2 regions of the Paenibacillus sp. CFBP13512 genome follow, and region 2 is predicted to be linked to the other one. Evidence: a T-box and tRNA genes for the amino acid it is inferred to sense, from the RefSeq annotation. Region 2 holds a T-box; the other holds one or more tRNA genes.
The links. A T-box is a leader RNA that pairs with one kind of tRNA and senses whether it is charged. The one in region 2 lies ahead of PaeCFBP13512_RS12925 (valine--tRNA ligase), so its partner is inferred to be a tRNA-Val.
Positions count from the first base shown of each region.

Region 1: it encodes a tRNA-Val, which carries the amino acid that the T-box ahead of PaeCFBP13512_RS12925 (valine--tRNA ligase) is inferred to sense. The anticodon was not compared.

Region 1 is NZ_QGAD01000001.1:339,255-346,861, reverse strand. It holds gene PaeCFBP13512_RS01595 (uracil-DNA glycosylase) at 1-616, shown strand, start outside; gene PaeCFBP13512_RS01590 (hypothetical protein) at 644-1,060, shown strand; gene PaeCFBP13512_RS01585 (Ig-like domain-containing protein) at 1,229-3,127, shown strand; gene PaeCFBP13512_RS01580 (hypothetical protein) at 3,301-3,567, shown strand; tRNA gene PaeCFBP13512_RS01575 (tRNA-Val) at 3,661-3,732, shown strand; gene PaeCFBP13512_RS01570 (aldo/keto reductase) at 3,773-4,756, opposite strand; gene PaeCFBP13512_RS01565 (MerR family transcriptional regulator) at 4,728-5,141, opposite strand; gene PaeCFBP13512_RS01560 (hypothetical protein) at 5,477-5,785, shown strand; gene PaeCFBP13512_RS23145 (hypothetical protein) at 6,017-6,184, shown strand; gene PaeCFBP13512_RS01555 (hypothetical protein) at 6,736-7,350, shown strand; gene PaeCFBP13512_RS01550 (amino acid ABC transporter substrate-binding protein) at 7,575-7,607, shown strand, end outside.
Region 2 is NZ_QGAD01000008.1:17,359-24,965, reverse strand. It holds gene hemB (porphobilinogen synthase) at 1-695, shown strand, start outside; gene hemL (glutamate-1-semialdehyde 2,1-aminomutase) at 735-2,042, shown strand; gene PaeCFBP13512_RS12930 (RluA family pseudouridine synthase) at 2,039-2,995, shown strand; T-box leader at 3,078-3,338, shown strand; gene PaeCFBP13512_RS12925 (valine--tRNA ligase) at 3,401-6,070, shown strand; gene PaeCFBP13512_RS12920 (bifunctional folylpolyglutamate synthase/dihydrofolate synthase) at 6,081-7,457, shown strand; gene murC (UDP-N-acetylmuramate--L-alanine ligase) at 7,463-7,607, shown strand, end outside.

The DNA.
Region 1 (7,607 bases), on a different contig from region 2:
TCAACAGTTGATGACATGGCTAGATCAAGAGTATGCAGAAGAGGTCGTCTATCCTCCACGTGACTTGCTTTTTCAAGCTTTTCGTCTGACCCCCTATGCAGAAGTCAAAGCTGTAATTTTGGGACAAGATCCTTATCATGGTGCAGGACAAGCGGAAGGATTAAGCTTTTCAGTGATGCCAGGGGTAAGAGTACCACCTTCTTTACGTAATATCTACATAGAGTTAAAAGAAGATATCGATGTACCGACACCCAATCACGGTTCCCTTGTACAATGGGGCAAAGAAGGTGTTCTTTTGCTCAACACTGCATTAACAGTCAAAGAATCGAAGCCTGCTTCTCATCGAGGCAAAGGATGGGAACAATTCACAGATGCTGTTATTCATGCGCTTAATAACAGAAAAGAGCCAATGGTATTTTTACTGTGGGGCAATCATGCTGGTGAAAAAGAAGCTTTTATCGATCAAGAGCGTCATCTAGTGATTCGTTCAGCACATCCAAGTCCTTTTGCTGCTCGCAAAGGATTTTTTGGAAGCAAACCTTTTTCACGTACCAATCAATTTCTTGAGGAGCACGGTGAACGTCCAATCGACTGGCGTATTCCTAATATCACATAAAGACTAATCATTCAGGGAGGTGAAAAGATGAAGCATTGGGAAGGTAAAAAAGTAGTAGTCACCCGAGATGATGAATATTCTTCTCGCTTGTACGGTACGATCCAGTACTGGGATGAAAGTAAAAATAGATTGATTCTGCAACCGGGTGCGATCAATGTTCTGCTCAATGATATTTTGTACATTAAAGAACTAGAACAGTTACCACAAGAGCTAGAGTCTTCCGCAGCAGAACTGAATCATATCGGGTATATTATGAAATTACCTGTGCAATTCGATAATGCTATTCTTTTCGGCTCCCAAGTTATGATCTGGCAAGGGGATCGACTGGTTGAACTTCAAGCGCAGATCGTCAGACACGATCATCAACAAGTTGTTTTGGGAAATGGACGTATTTTGCGTAAATCCGATTATCGATTTATTGTACGTTCTCTACGTGGATGCTGAACTACATAGTGATGAAAATACCCCTTGATTTTCCAGAAAAAGAAGAGAATTTACAGGACTATAGCCTTATTTTGGATCATTTATCTTCAAAAATATAGTATTCCAACCGATATTAATACAGGAATGGACAGAGCTGAACACAAATATTGTACACAAGGGGAGAAATTAATGACACATACTGCAAAAATGGCAAAATGGATGCTTGCAATTGTAATCGTGGCAAGCACACTATTTCCAGCCGGAGTTTTCGCAGCAAATACGACTGCCGTATCACTCAAATTCGCCGACGATAATGCATTAACTTTATCTTTAGATGATGATGCTACTGACTTGACAGTATCCACAGTAGACGGAGCAGGCAATACGGAAGATGTATCTGACGAAGCGAAATGGACTTCTTCAGCATCTACAGTAGCAACAGTTAAAGCAGGAAGTATTACGCCGGTTGGCACAGGAACAACGACAATCACTGCTAAGTATGGCGATCTATCTGCTACTAAAAAAGTAACAGTGAACTCACCCTATACAGCATTAAAAATTTCACCAGATGCAGCAGCAAATGTAACGATCGGACAGCCTTACACATTTACAGCAACAGCTACCAAAACAGATGGTAGTTCAGAAAATGTCACTTCTTCAGTAACATGGTCTACATACAGTGCAGCAGTAGCCACTGTATCTCTGGGTACGGTAAAAGGAATCAAACAAGGAACAACAACAGTAACTGCTAGATATGCAGGATTGGCAGATACACAAACGATCTATGTACGTTCTTCTTTCCAAGGATTGTTGCTAACACCTGAAGAAGATCAAGTGATGTTTATCGGTGATACGCCTAAACAAATCAAAGCAGAAGTAGCTGACGCCACTCGCGTAAATACAGATGTAACGAGTGATGTGAAATGGACTTCATCTAATGCAATCAACGTAACAGCAGATAAAGGTTTGCTTATTCCATGGGTAGAAGGTACTTCTACGATCAAAGCAGAGTATGAAGATTATACAAAGAGCTTCAAAGTTACAGTCTACAAAACTATGAAAAAAGTAGAAGCTAGTGTAGATTCAATCGACTTGGTTACAGGAGATAGTGCTACACTTCCTAAAGTAACAGGTACAGCAGTAGATGGAACAACAGTAGACTTATCTAAGCTTGTAGAATGGAGTGCAGGTGACGGAAGTATTGCTTCAGTTACAAGTACTAAAGTAGAAGCTGAAAGCGAAGGTAAGGTCAATCTAGTGGGTACGATTGGTGACCTTAAAGTAACTGTACCGGTATCCGTTCAGACGAAATTGCTTGTATTAACACCAGATGTAACGACTTTAAGTATTGTTGTTGGTGAATCTTCAAGCTTGCCTAAAGTAGAAGCAATGACAGTAGAAGGTTCTACGATTGATGTAAGTAAAGATATCGACTGGACTTCTTCTTCTGAAAGCTTATTGTTAACAGGTTCTACAGCAAAAGCATTGCTAAATGGTAAAGCTACGCTTAAAGGAACTTACCTTAACAAAATCGTTAAAGTTTCAGTAACGATGGAACCAAAAATTAAATCAATCACAGTTACGCCAGAAGTGGTTGAATTGAATATCAAAAAGAGCAAATCTATTAAAGCGGTAGGAACATATGCGGCAACAGGTAAATCTGTAAACCTATCTACCAAAATGAATTGGGTGTCTTCTAATCCTTCTGTAGCGACAGTTAAAGGATCAAGCATCAAAGCAGTAAATCTAGGAACAGCAACGTTAACAGGATCATACCAGGGCTTAACATCGACAGTTAAAGTCAATGTAACAGCGAAGTTGAAAAAATTAACGTTTTCTGAGAAAGCTTTGAAATTGACTGTTGGCGATGCTAAATCGGTTCAGGTCGTAGCTGAATATGATACAGGTCTGAAAGTGGATGTAACGAAAGAAGCATCATGGACAAGTACCAAAGCCAATATCGCTACAGTTACTGAAGGTAAAATTACAGCACTTGCTAAAGGGACAACAACAATTAAAGTAGAATACGGCGATAAAAAATTGTCGACTACTGTGAACGTAAAAGAAGTTGTTGCTGCTAAACAATAATAATCAATGTATTCACTTGATGTGATCTAGCTAATAGGAAGACTCTACCTCATGAGGTAGAGTCTTTTTGTTAACTAAACTTGCCAAAAGGCAGTACTTCATTTAAAATAAGAACAAAAGTTCGTATATAATTACATGCCTATTGGATTTGTGATCAGAAGGAGAGATACATCATGTTAGAAGATAATGAACGTAAGTTGTTGCGTATTTTGTATAACTTTTTTTCGTTGTACCGTCGTATGCCAGAATGGAGAGAATTATCTTTCAAAACAGGCAAGACGACTCAAGAGTTGAGTCAGATTTTATTATCACTCGAACATAAACAATACATATACTGGGATAACAAACTTGAAGTGAATAGTGTCGTCATGATTCAGGGTTGGGAGCGCAAAGAAAAGACCGTACTTCCTCTTCCAGAATCGTATTGGACACAGTATTAGAAGATTACATATCGAGCGCATACACGAACCCAAGCAAGTGATTGACAACGTTATAAATTCTTGATATTATATGGAAGTTGTCATACTTATTTTGACCTGTTAGCTCAGCGGGAGAGCACTATCTTGACAGGGTAGGGGTCAGTGGTTCGATCCCACTACAGGTCATAACCGAAAGTCCTTGTCTATCAAGGGCTTTTTTTGTTTTTTATTCAGCAGACCAATCTGGAATTTGGCTTTCTACGTTACGACCACCAGATGCTATACCTTTAGGTGAAATTTCATTAATACTTTCAAGTTCATTTTTGCTTAATTCGATATGAACAGAACCAACATTTTCTTCTAAATATTTTACTCTTTTTGTACCAGGTATAGGCGTAACACCTTGTGCGATCATCCAAGCTAATGCTAGTTGTGAAGTAGATACATTTTTTTGTTGAGCGAGTGCTTCAATATGTTTTACTAGATCAACATTTCGTTGAAAATTATCTCCAATGAAACGGGGAAGGTTGCGACGAGCATCATCCTCTGCTAGATCTTCATAACGTTTAATCTGACCAGTAAGAAAACCACGTCCTAAAGGGCTGTAAGCAACAAACTCGATTCCTAATTCTTTACATAGTGGAAATAAATCATCTTCGGCTTCACGACTCCATAGTGAATACTCAGTCTGTAAAGCAGTAATAGGATGAACGTTATGAGCACGTTTAATTTGATTGGCAGAAGCTTCAGATAGACCCAAACAACGTACTTTACCTTCTTCTACTAACTTTGCCATAGCTCCAACAGTTTCTTCTATTGGAATGTTAGGGTCAACACGATGTTGGTAATAAAGGTCAATATGATCTGTTCCTAGACGTCTAAGGCTCGATTCACAAGAAGATTTTACATAGTCTGGATGTCCGTTAACCCCTAAAAATGAGCCATGTTCTCCGCGCATTGAGCCGAACTTAGTGGCTAATACAATTTCAGAACGTCTTCCCTTGAATGCTTGTCCAATCAGTTCTTCATTAGCTCCGACTCCATAGGTATCTGCTGTATCTAAAAAATTAATACCTAATTCAATAGCTCGATGTAAAGTACGAATCGATTCTGCATCATCTCGTCCACTATAATATTCTGACATTCCCATACAACCTAGTCCTAATAAAGATATTTCAATATTACTCTGTCCTAATATTTTGGTGTTCATTCAATTTCACTCCTCGAGTAGTTTCAATTAATGTTTTGAAATTACCTATTTTATAACTTAATAAATCATAGGTAGATTGTATGCTTTTTAATTCATTTTCTACTTCTTTTTGTTGATATTGAAGAATGTTATAACATTCTTCATATTGTCCGGCATCAGAATAACTGAGATATTGTTTGATGTCTTGAAGAGTCATACTTGTTTTTTTTAATTTCACAATAAATAGAAGACGATCTAAATCTCTTTGTTTGTATATGCGATGTCCATTCATTTTTTTATTAGGTACAGGCATCAATTCTAACTTCTCGTAAAATCGAATAGTCTCGGTTTTAAGCCCTGTTTTCTCGCCTAATTCACCTATACAATAAACTATTTCTGTACTCATATTTTGATTCCCTACTTTCTAGAAAGGGTGAAAGTTAATGAATCCCGCGCTTAGGATGTCCTCATTCTACTACTTGAAGTGCACATCAAGTCAACAAAGAATATTTAAGCTATTTACGTGATAACATTTTACTTATTTTCTAGAACAATATCATTTCTATATATTACAATAGACATATTTTAAAATAATTGTTAGCAAAAATCTTGATATTTAAGGCTTTTTTTGTTATTTTAAAACCTTATTAATTAATTACTAAATAAATAACTAAAAATCGTAATGATTGAAAATAGTGATCATGCATTAAAAGTAGTTTTTAATAAAAGGAGCGACATCATATGATTCAGCGTTACCGTATTACAAGAGAGATGCAACAACCCGAAGGTGAAATAGATCCGATTACTTTGGAAGAGTGCAAGACTTATTTTGCACTACAACCGGATTTTACGTATACTCCTGTGTTCACAGTCAAAGGAGAAGCGACGATGTCGATAGACGGAGACTTCTTTTTGTGGGATATTGGTACAGCTTTGATTCCTTTCCGTCATTATGAAGGCGATCTGTACGTCTCAGGCACGAATGAAGCTGTGATCCCGAAAATGATCGAAGTGGCTAGTGCATTACGAGCAGATATAGCAGAAGGTTAATGTATTCAACAGAAAGTCCCAATATTATTTTGGGACTTTTTTTGTTACCAAAATATTCGTTAAACAAGCGATTGAACAAAATTGATAACGATTACAATCAATTTATGTATCGAAAGAGTTGCTAAGTATTTCCAATAATTTAATCAAAATGTGTTTTAAACGTCTGTAATCGGGGTCATATTAAATAAGCGTATCATTCGAGAACGTATTAATTGATGTGGAGGAATAATGATGAACTTAGAATCTATGGCAACAACACCTTTAATGGAAACAAAAGATACAGAAAATAGTTTTGTCGATCAAGTACATGCTATTTTGAAAAACCGTCAGAATTCCGACTTAGCCGTTAGAGGTAAAATTAGTGAATTGGTAAGCAGATATACATCCACTACTAACTAAACTTCATATTATACGACTTAATTATAACTATAAAATCGTACCCTATATAAAGACAGGCTGAACTTCACTGTTCGCCTGTTTTTTCATGTGTACAGATATATTACACAATGATTCACTTGTGTATAGTAGTAAATTACATACCTTATTTCTTCATCTCATACCAGATGGATTTGATCACAAGCAGACAATAGATCATGACACTCTTTTACATTAGGTGTTTACATGATAAGAATGATCTTTTCAAATACGACAATGTCTTATCTAGAAAAAGATGAAAAAAACCTTGATATCCCTAGATACTCCAACAAAATAACAGATAATATCCACATAATCGAAGAAAAAAAGGTTTTAAATTTTGGCTTGTTGTAAATATATTTGTTAATAACTGTGCTTCATTTGATTTGAATTGTAATTTAAAGGTTAAATCTTTGTATAGATTACATTTATTTGGATACGATGGTAGCTTAGTACATTTATTTTAAAGGTATCCACCTTGTCGAATAAACGATTTACTAGCCCAATCAATTCAACAAGAAAAGGGGTAGAATCTTATGCGTCAACAGCACCGATATGTCAATATGGATGTGCAGTACAATGACCAGATTCTTGATGTTAGTATTGTTTTTTATATGTATGGTAAGTTATCCAAATCGTATATCCGTTTTCGTTATAAAAAAGTAGATATCTTTGAGTTATTTGATAGTAAAGAAGAAAATCACCAACAAGCGGTAAAAACAATCTGTGAATTGATTGATACCATCGGAGTCGAAAAATATAGAAAATTCGATCGTGTCATGGGCGAATTGAAACGTATCTATAGTAGACGTATTATTGTAGACAATAAAGTATATGCTAACTTTTATGAAAGCGAGTTAAGTGTAGGCGAACGTTATATGTATAGTCGCGAAATTATGATGAATGATGGTAATCAATTAGAAGATCATTTGTTAATCGAAGATCGCGAAGATGTAGAATCCAAACAGCAAGTTCTGCGTAATTTGCGTCGCAAAGTTAAAAATTATTTTGAGGAAGTTGAAGTGTTACCACATCCTCAATATTTAAATACAAAATATAGCTTGGTGTATCAAGATATTACAGACTGGATGGAACAAAATATTCCTACTTATTATATCCAACGTTTTATGAACGCATTGGAAGCTGTATAATATTGATGTGATGAGCACCCTGAAATGGGTGCTTTTTATATGCCATTTTAATCTTTAGACCTTCTACTAACTTTTGAATACATACTATAAATCGTAAAATCACCAAATATCTTTTTGTTCTCTACTCTAGCGCTCGACTTCAATTCCATGCTATGTTATTATAGTGGTTCTGATAACGTGGTAACGAACTAAAGCGTTCGGTAAATTGTAAGGGGAGCGATCATATGAAACAGAGAAAAATAGCAGGATTATTATTG
Region 2 (7,607 bases):
GTTGGATCAAAGCAAATTACCCGAACCTATTAGTGATTGCAGACACGTGTTTATGTGAATTTACAGATCATGGACATTGCGGTGTTGTGCATGCACATGAATGTGATGGTCATATTGAAGCAGAAGTGGATAACGATGAATCATTAGCATTGTTAGTAAAAACAGCAGTATCCCAAGCGGAAGCAGGCGCAGATATTATTGCTCCTTCCAATATGATGGATGGATTTGTGTATGCGATTCGTGAAGGCTTAGATGCAGCAGGATATAAAGATATTCCGATCATGTCGTATGCAGTTAAATATGCGTCAGCATTCTACGGTCCATTCCGTGAAGCTGCTCAATCGGCACCACAATTTGGTGATCGCAAATCATATCAAATGGACCCTGCTAATGTGCGTGAAGCACTGCGTGAAGCAGAAAGTGATGTTGCTGAAGGCGCAGATATGTTGATGGTCAAACCATCTCTTGCTTATATGGACGTATTGCGTGCAGTGCGTGAGAACTTTGATCTTCCTTTGGTTGCTTATAATGTAAGTGGTGAATATGCAATGGTCAAAGCCGCTGCACAAAACGGATGGATTAATGAACGCGGGATCGTAACTGAAATGATGCTTGGCTTCAAACGTGCAGGAGCAGATATGATTATTACTTATTTCTCCAAAGACGTTGTGCGCTGGTTACGTGAAGAACAATAATTCAGCTAAAAATAAATAAATTGATGGAGGTATTTGCTCATGGAATCTACTCATTCTGTTCGTCGTGATGAACGTTCACGAGAAGCTTTTGAAGAAGCAAAACAATATATTCCGGGAGGCGTAAATAGTCCTGTTCGTGCATTCAAAACAGTAGGATTGACTCCAATTTATGCAGAACGTGGTGAAGGTTCACGCCTATATGATATTGATGGTAATGTCTTTATTGATTATATCGGTTCTTGGGGACCCCTCATTATGGGGCATGCGCATCCTGATGTGGTACGTGCTCTACAAGAAACAGCGATCAAAGGAACAAGCTTTGGTGCACCGACTGAATTAGAAACGAAAATGGCGAAGCTTGTTGTAGAACGTGTTCCTTCTATGGATATTGTTCGTATGGTTAACTCGGGAACAGAAGCGACGATGAGTGTGATTCGTCTCGCTCGTGGCTATACCAAGCGTAACAAGATTTTGAAATTTGAAGGTTCATATCATGGTCATTCTGATAGTCTATTGATCAAAGCAGGTTCTGGTGTAGCGACATTAGGTTTGCCAGATAGTCCGGGTGTCCCTGAATCAGTAGCTACCAATACAATTACCGTTCCTTATAATGACCTTGAATCGTTGCGTTTGGCTTTTGAACGCTTTGGTGAAGAGATTGCTTGTATTATTGTAGAACCTGTTGCTGGTAATATGGGTGTTGTTCCACCACAACCTGGATTTTTACAAGGATTACGTGATATTACAACTCAATATGGCAGTCTGCTTATTTTCGATGAAGTGATGACTGGTTTCCGTGTCGATCTGAATTGTGCACAAGGACGTTATGGTGTAACCCCAGACTTAACATGTCTAGGTAAAGTCATTGGTGGTGGCTTACCTGTAGGTGCGTACGGTGGTAAACGTGAGATTATGGAGCAAGTTGCCCCAACAGGACCTATTTATCAAGCAGGAACATTAAGCGGTAATCCATTAGCGATGGCAGCAGGGTATACAACATTGAGTCTGTTAACACCAGCAGTCTATGAGCGTTTAGAAAATATCTCTGCTCGTTTGCAAGCAGGTTTTGAAAAGAATGCGGCTGAGTTTGGTATTCCGTTGACTGTTAATCGTGTAGGTTCGATGGTTTGTCCATTCTTTACAGCAGGACCGGTTACTGATTATGAGTCTGCCAAAGCAAGTGATATGGATATGTTCAAGCGTTACTTTGGAGCCATGTTAGATCGTGGAATCAGTGTAGCTCCATCTCCATTTGAAGGTATGTTTGTATCGGGTGTTCACAGTGACGAAGATATTGAACAGACGATAGCAGCTCATTATGAAGTGATGAAGTCTTTGCAATCATGATCAATGCATCTAATGCTGTATCTGATCACAAGTCACCTTCTATTCTTGCTGAATGTTCGATAAGAGATGGAGAATGGTTAGAAATCACACCGCATAATGATCTTCTACAAGCAGAAGGCAATGCCAGACATAAAGCAGTTATGCAGTGGTTAGAAGAAGTGTCGGTTCCAGTTAAATTAATCGGCAGACTTCATTCCAAAGGTGAAGTGAAAATAGACGGAGCCCATATCCGGCTTCGCCTATTTCAACCGATGGATTATGGATTTGATCCTCGGCCGCATGATCGTGTCAAAGTACTGTATGAAGATGATTATGTTCTGGTGATGCATAAGCCAGCTGGCATGAATGTTCATCCGTCTGAAGCTTCTGACCCAACGATTACTTTAGCACATGCCGTCGCAGATCATTATCAACAAACGGATCAGAAGTGTGCTGTTCGTCATGTCCATCGTTTAGATGAAGATACAACAGGACCTGTATTATATGCTAAAAATGAATTTGCTTTATCGAAGTTAGATGAGCAGATGCGATCTAAAACGATTGATCGTAAATATATCGCGATTGTGCAAGGCAAAGTAAGTGATGGATTAACGGTGATTGATCAACCAATCGGTAAAGATCGCCATCACAAACAGCGCCGCCGTGTTTCTCCTACAGGGCAAGAAGCGATCACTCATGTTGAGAAAATATATGGTTCAGCTCGAGCTAGTCTTGTTCGTTTAACCTTAGAAACAGGACGAACCCATCAGATTCGTGTGCATATGAGTGATGCTGGACATACGTTGATAGGTGATGTCCTTTATGGAGGCAGTCAGGAATTTTACCGACAGGCGCTTCATGGAGAACAGTTGACCTTTGAACACCCATTTACAGAGCAAACGATGACTGTAAATGATCCATTACCTGAAGATATGACCGAATTAGTCGATCAATTAGGTATACCTCGTCCTTAAGTCAGCTCTATGACAGGTTTTTTATTGACTTTGACAGTAGCAACAGGTATGATTTGGAGTAAATATTGATTTATTCATGATCTCAATAACCTTGAACGGGAATAGTAGACAATATCGTCCTCAAGAGAGTAGAACTGCTGCGCTGAAAGGTTCTATAGGATACGGTATATCGAAGTCGCCTGGGAGTTGTTTATTTGAATATAAAGTGGAGGATTATTCTAACACTATATATAGAATAGACCGGTAGCAGCCGTTATCTGCCTCGGAGTGTCGTTCATGGGCTTTTTTATACATGGGCGAAACAAAGGTGGTACCGCGAGAGCTAAGTCCTTTCGTCCTTTGAGACGAAGGGCTTTTTTTATTGAGAATTTTAGCAAAATGACTACAAATATGGGGGTATTTACTATGGCAGATACGAATGAGAATCAAGCAACAACTTCAATGCCGACCACGTATGATCCTAAATCGGCAGAACGTAAATGGTATGATTATTGGATGGAAAATGACTTTTTCAAAGCAGGGCAACGTCCTGATGCTAAGCCGTACACCATTGTTATTCCACCTCCTAACGTAACAGGTATGCTTCATATTGGACATGCTCTGGATTTTACATTACAAGATATTATGACACGTACCAAACGTATGCAGGGCTTCGATGCACTCTGGCTTCCTGGAGCAGACCATGCAGGGATAGCGACACAGACCAAAGTGGAGCAGAATCTACGTGCAGAAGGTATCACTCGTCATGATTTAGGTCGTGAGAAATTTGTAGAAAAAGTATGGGAATGGAAAGATAAATACGCAGCTAACATTCATGAGCAATGGGCGAAAATGGGCTTTTCTCTCGATTATTCACGTGAACGTTTTACATTGGATGAAGGTTTGTCCAAAGCCGTTCGTGAAGTATTTGTAAAGTTGTACAATAAAGGTCTCATTTATCGTGGAAAATACATTATTAACTGGGACCCTGAAGCACGTACAGCTCTATCCGATATCGAAGTAGAATACAAAGAAGTGAACGGACACCTTTATCATTTACAATATCCACTTCAAGATGGTAGTGGACATATTGTTGTAGCAACGACTCGTCCAGAGACAATGCTTGGTGATACAGCTGTAGCAGTTCATCCCAAAGACGAACGTTACAAAGATATGATTGGCAAAATGATAGTCTTGCCAATTACCGGACGTGAAATTCCGATTATTGCTGATGATTATGTTGACCGTGAATTTGGTAGTGGTGCTGTAAAAATTACACCTGCCCATGATCCGAATGACTTCGAAATGGGACATCGTCATGATTTGCCTCAGATCGTAGTAATGGATGAGACAGGCACCATGAATGAAAATGCAGCTCAATATGAAGGCTTAGATCGTAGCGATTGCCGCAAACAAATCGTTAAAGATTTGGAAGCAGCAGGCGTATTGATTAAGATTGAAGATCATGTACACCAAGTAGGACATAGTGAGCGTACAGGTGCTGTTGTAGAACCGTATTTGTCTACTCAATGGTTCGTTAAAATGAAACCACTTGCTGATGTTGCGATTCAAGCGCAAAAACAAGGTGAAGGGGTCAACTTTGTACCGGATCGTTTTGAAAAAACATATTTGAACTGGATCGAAAATGTACGTGACTGGTGTATCTCCCGTCAATTATGGTGGGGACATCGTATTCCAGCATGGCATTGTGATGAAACAGGCGAGATTATCGTAGCTACAGAAGACCCAAGCCATTTGCCTGAACATGCAGGTAAAACATTACGTCAAGACGAAGATGTATTGGATACTTGGTTTAGCTCTGCTTTATGGCCTTTCTCTACATTGGGATGGCCGGATGAAACCGAAGATTTGAAACGTTATTATCCGACAGATTTATTGGTAACTGGATACGATATCATTTACTTCTGGGTATCACGTATGATCTTTACAGCACTTGAATTTACAGATCAAATTCCATTCAAAGATGTATTGATGCATGGTCTAGTACGTGCAGCTGATGGACAGAAAATGTCCAAGTCATTGGGTAATGGTATTGATCCACTTGAAGTGATTGAACAGTACGGTACAGACGCGATGCGGTATATGCTTTCAACAAGCAGTACACCGGGACAAGATTTACGTTTCCGTCTCGAACGTGTAGAACAAGCACGTAACTTTGCAAATAAAATCTGGAATGCTTCCCGTTTTGTATTGATGAATATGGAAGGTTTCCGTTATGAAGATATTGACTTGAGTGGCGAACTGAGTACAGCAGATCGCTGGATTTTACATCGTATGAACGAGACTGCACGTGATATTACACGTCTAATCGATTCTTATGAATTTGGTGAAACCGGTCGCTTATTATACAACTTTATCTGGGATGATCTATGTGACTGGTATATCGAGATTGCTAAGTTGTCCTTGTATGGTGAAGATGCAGTAGCGAAGAAAACAACGCAATCGGTATTGGCTTATGTATTGGATCGTACATTGCGTATGATTCATCCATTTATGCCATTTATTTCAGAAGATATCTGGCAACATTTGCCGCATGAAGGCAACACAATTACACTTGCGGCTTGGCCTGAATTTGATCCTGCTTTGGAAAATGCAACCGCACAAGAAGAAATGAACCTGTTGATGGATCTGATCCGTGCTGTTCGTAATATCCGTGCAGAAGTAAATGTACCGATGAGCAAAAAAATAGAATTGATGGTTAAAGCCAAAGATCAAAAAACACTCGATATTATCCAGTCTAACGAAGGATATATTCGTCGTTTCAGCAATACTTCTGAGTACCAGTCGGGTCTTGATCTCGCTGCACCAGACAAAGCGATGACAGCGATCATTACAGGAGCAGAATTGTATTTACCACTTGCAGGATTGCTAGATATTGGTCAAGAAATCGCTCGTTTGGAAAAAGAAGTGGCTACACTGACTTCTGAAGTAGAACGTGTTGACAAAAAGCTAGCTAATCAAGGATTTGTAGCCAAAGCACCTGCTAAAGTGATCGAAGAAGAACGTGCTAAACAAGCAGATTATTCGGAAAAACGTGAAAAAGTTCTTGCCCGTATTGAAGAGTTGAAAGGGTAAGGTGAAGAAGATGGAACATGGAACATCGGAGGGGCAACAAGCCCCTTTTCACACCTATGAACAAGCGGTGGAATGGATTAATGGTCTAATTCCTTTTGGTATTCGTCCGGGATTATCTCGTATTGAAGGACTTATGGAATTATTGAATAATCCTCATCGTAAGCTTAAATTTGTACATGTTGCAGGAACGAATGGTAAAGGAAGCACTTGTGCCTTTTTGACAAGTGTTTTATTGGAGTGCGGTTATGATGTAGGTACATTTACATCACCTTATATCACCAAATTCACAAATCGTTTTCAATATAACGGTGTAGATATTCCGGAAGAGACGTTATGCCGTCTAGCTAATCGTTTGTATCCTTTAGTGGAGCAAATGGCGACAACAGATCTAGGATCACCAACGATGTTTGAAGTCTCAACTGCGCTTGCGATTTTATATTATGCAGAAGAGTGTTATCCCGATGTTGTTATCTGGGAGACAGGTCTTGGCGGGCGATTAGATGTTACCAATATCGTACATCCTATACTGTCAGTCATTACGAACGTAGGCTATGACCATACAGATATTCTAGGAGATACCTTAGAGCAGATTGCTAGTGAAAAAGCAGGCATTATTAAACCAGGTGTTCCCGTAGTCAGCAGTGTCGATCAGCCAGAAGTCATTGAAGTGCTACGTGCTAAAGCGGGAGCTTGTAAATCTACGCTTTACCTCGTTGGTGATCAATACACAGCAGAGCGTATATCTGGTGATGAAGAAGAGCAAGTTTTCCGTTATAAAGGTCTTTTCCGTGAGTTAGATATTACGATTTCGATGCAAGGAGAGCATCAATGTGCTAATGCAGGTGTAGCGATGATGGCGCTGGAAATACTGCGTCAATATTCTGCTTTTGTATTAGATGATGAGCGATTGCTCGAGGGATTTAAGCATACGTTCTGGGCAGGACGGTTAGAGAAAATGCCGGGTGAGCCAACGATTGTTTTAGATGGAGCGCATAATCCTGAAGGGGCTGCTATGCTTGTCAAAAGTGTACCGCAGACGTATCATTACAAGAAGCTTCATATGCTTGTAGGAATGTTAGAAAACAAGCACCATGAGCCTGTATTTAGACATCTGTTATCTATTGCAGATACAATTATTTTGACAGAACCTGATTTTCGACGCAAAATGGATGCAGATCAATTAGCAACATTAGTGGCGAAATTACAACAAGAAATGAACAGAACAGAAGTCAATGTTATAGTGGAGCGTGACTGGCGGCAAGGTATTCAGTTGCTTCAATCACGAACAGAACGGGAAGATCTAGGGGTCGTAACCGGAACACTGTATTTAATTTCGGATGTAAGAGCGACTCTTTTGCATCAAACCGATTCTGAAAAGGGCTGGTGAGTCAGATGAATAAGACAGAACATGTACATTTTATCGGGATTGGTGGGTACGGTATGAGTGCCATCGCCCGTGTTATGCTAGAAATGGGATATAAAGTAACAGGCTCCGATATGGCAATGAGCGCGCTAGCAGCAAAATTGCAACAAAAAG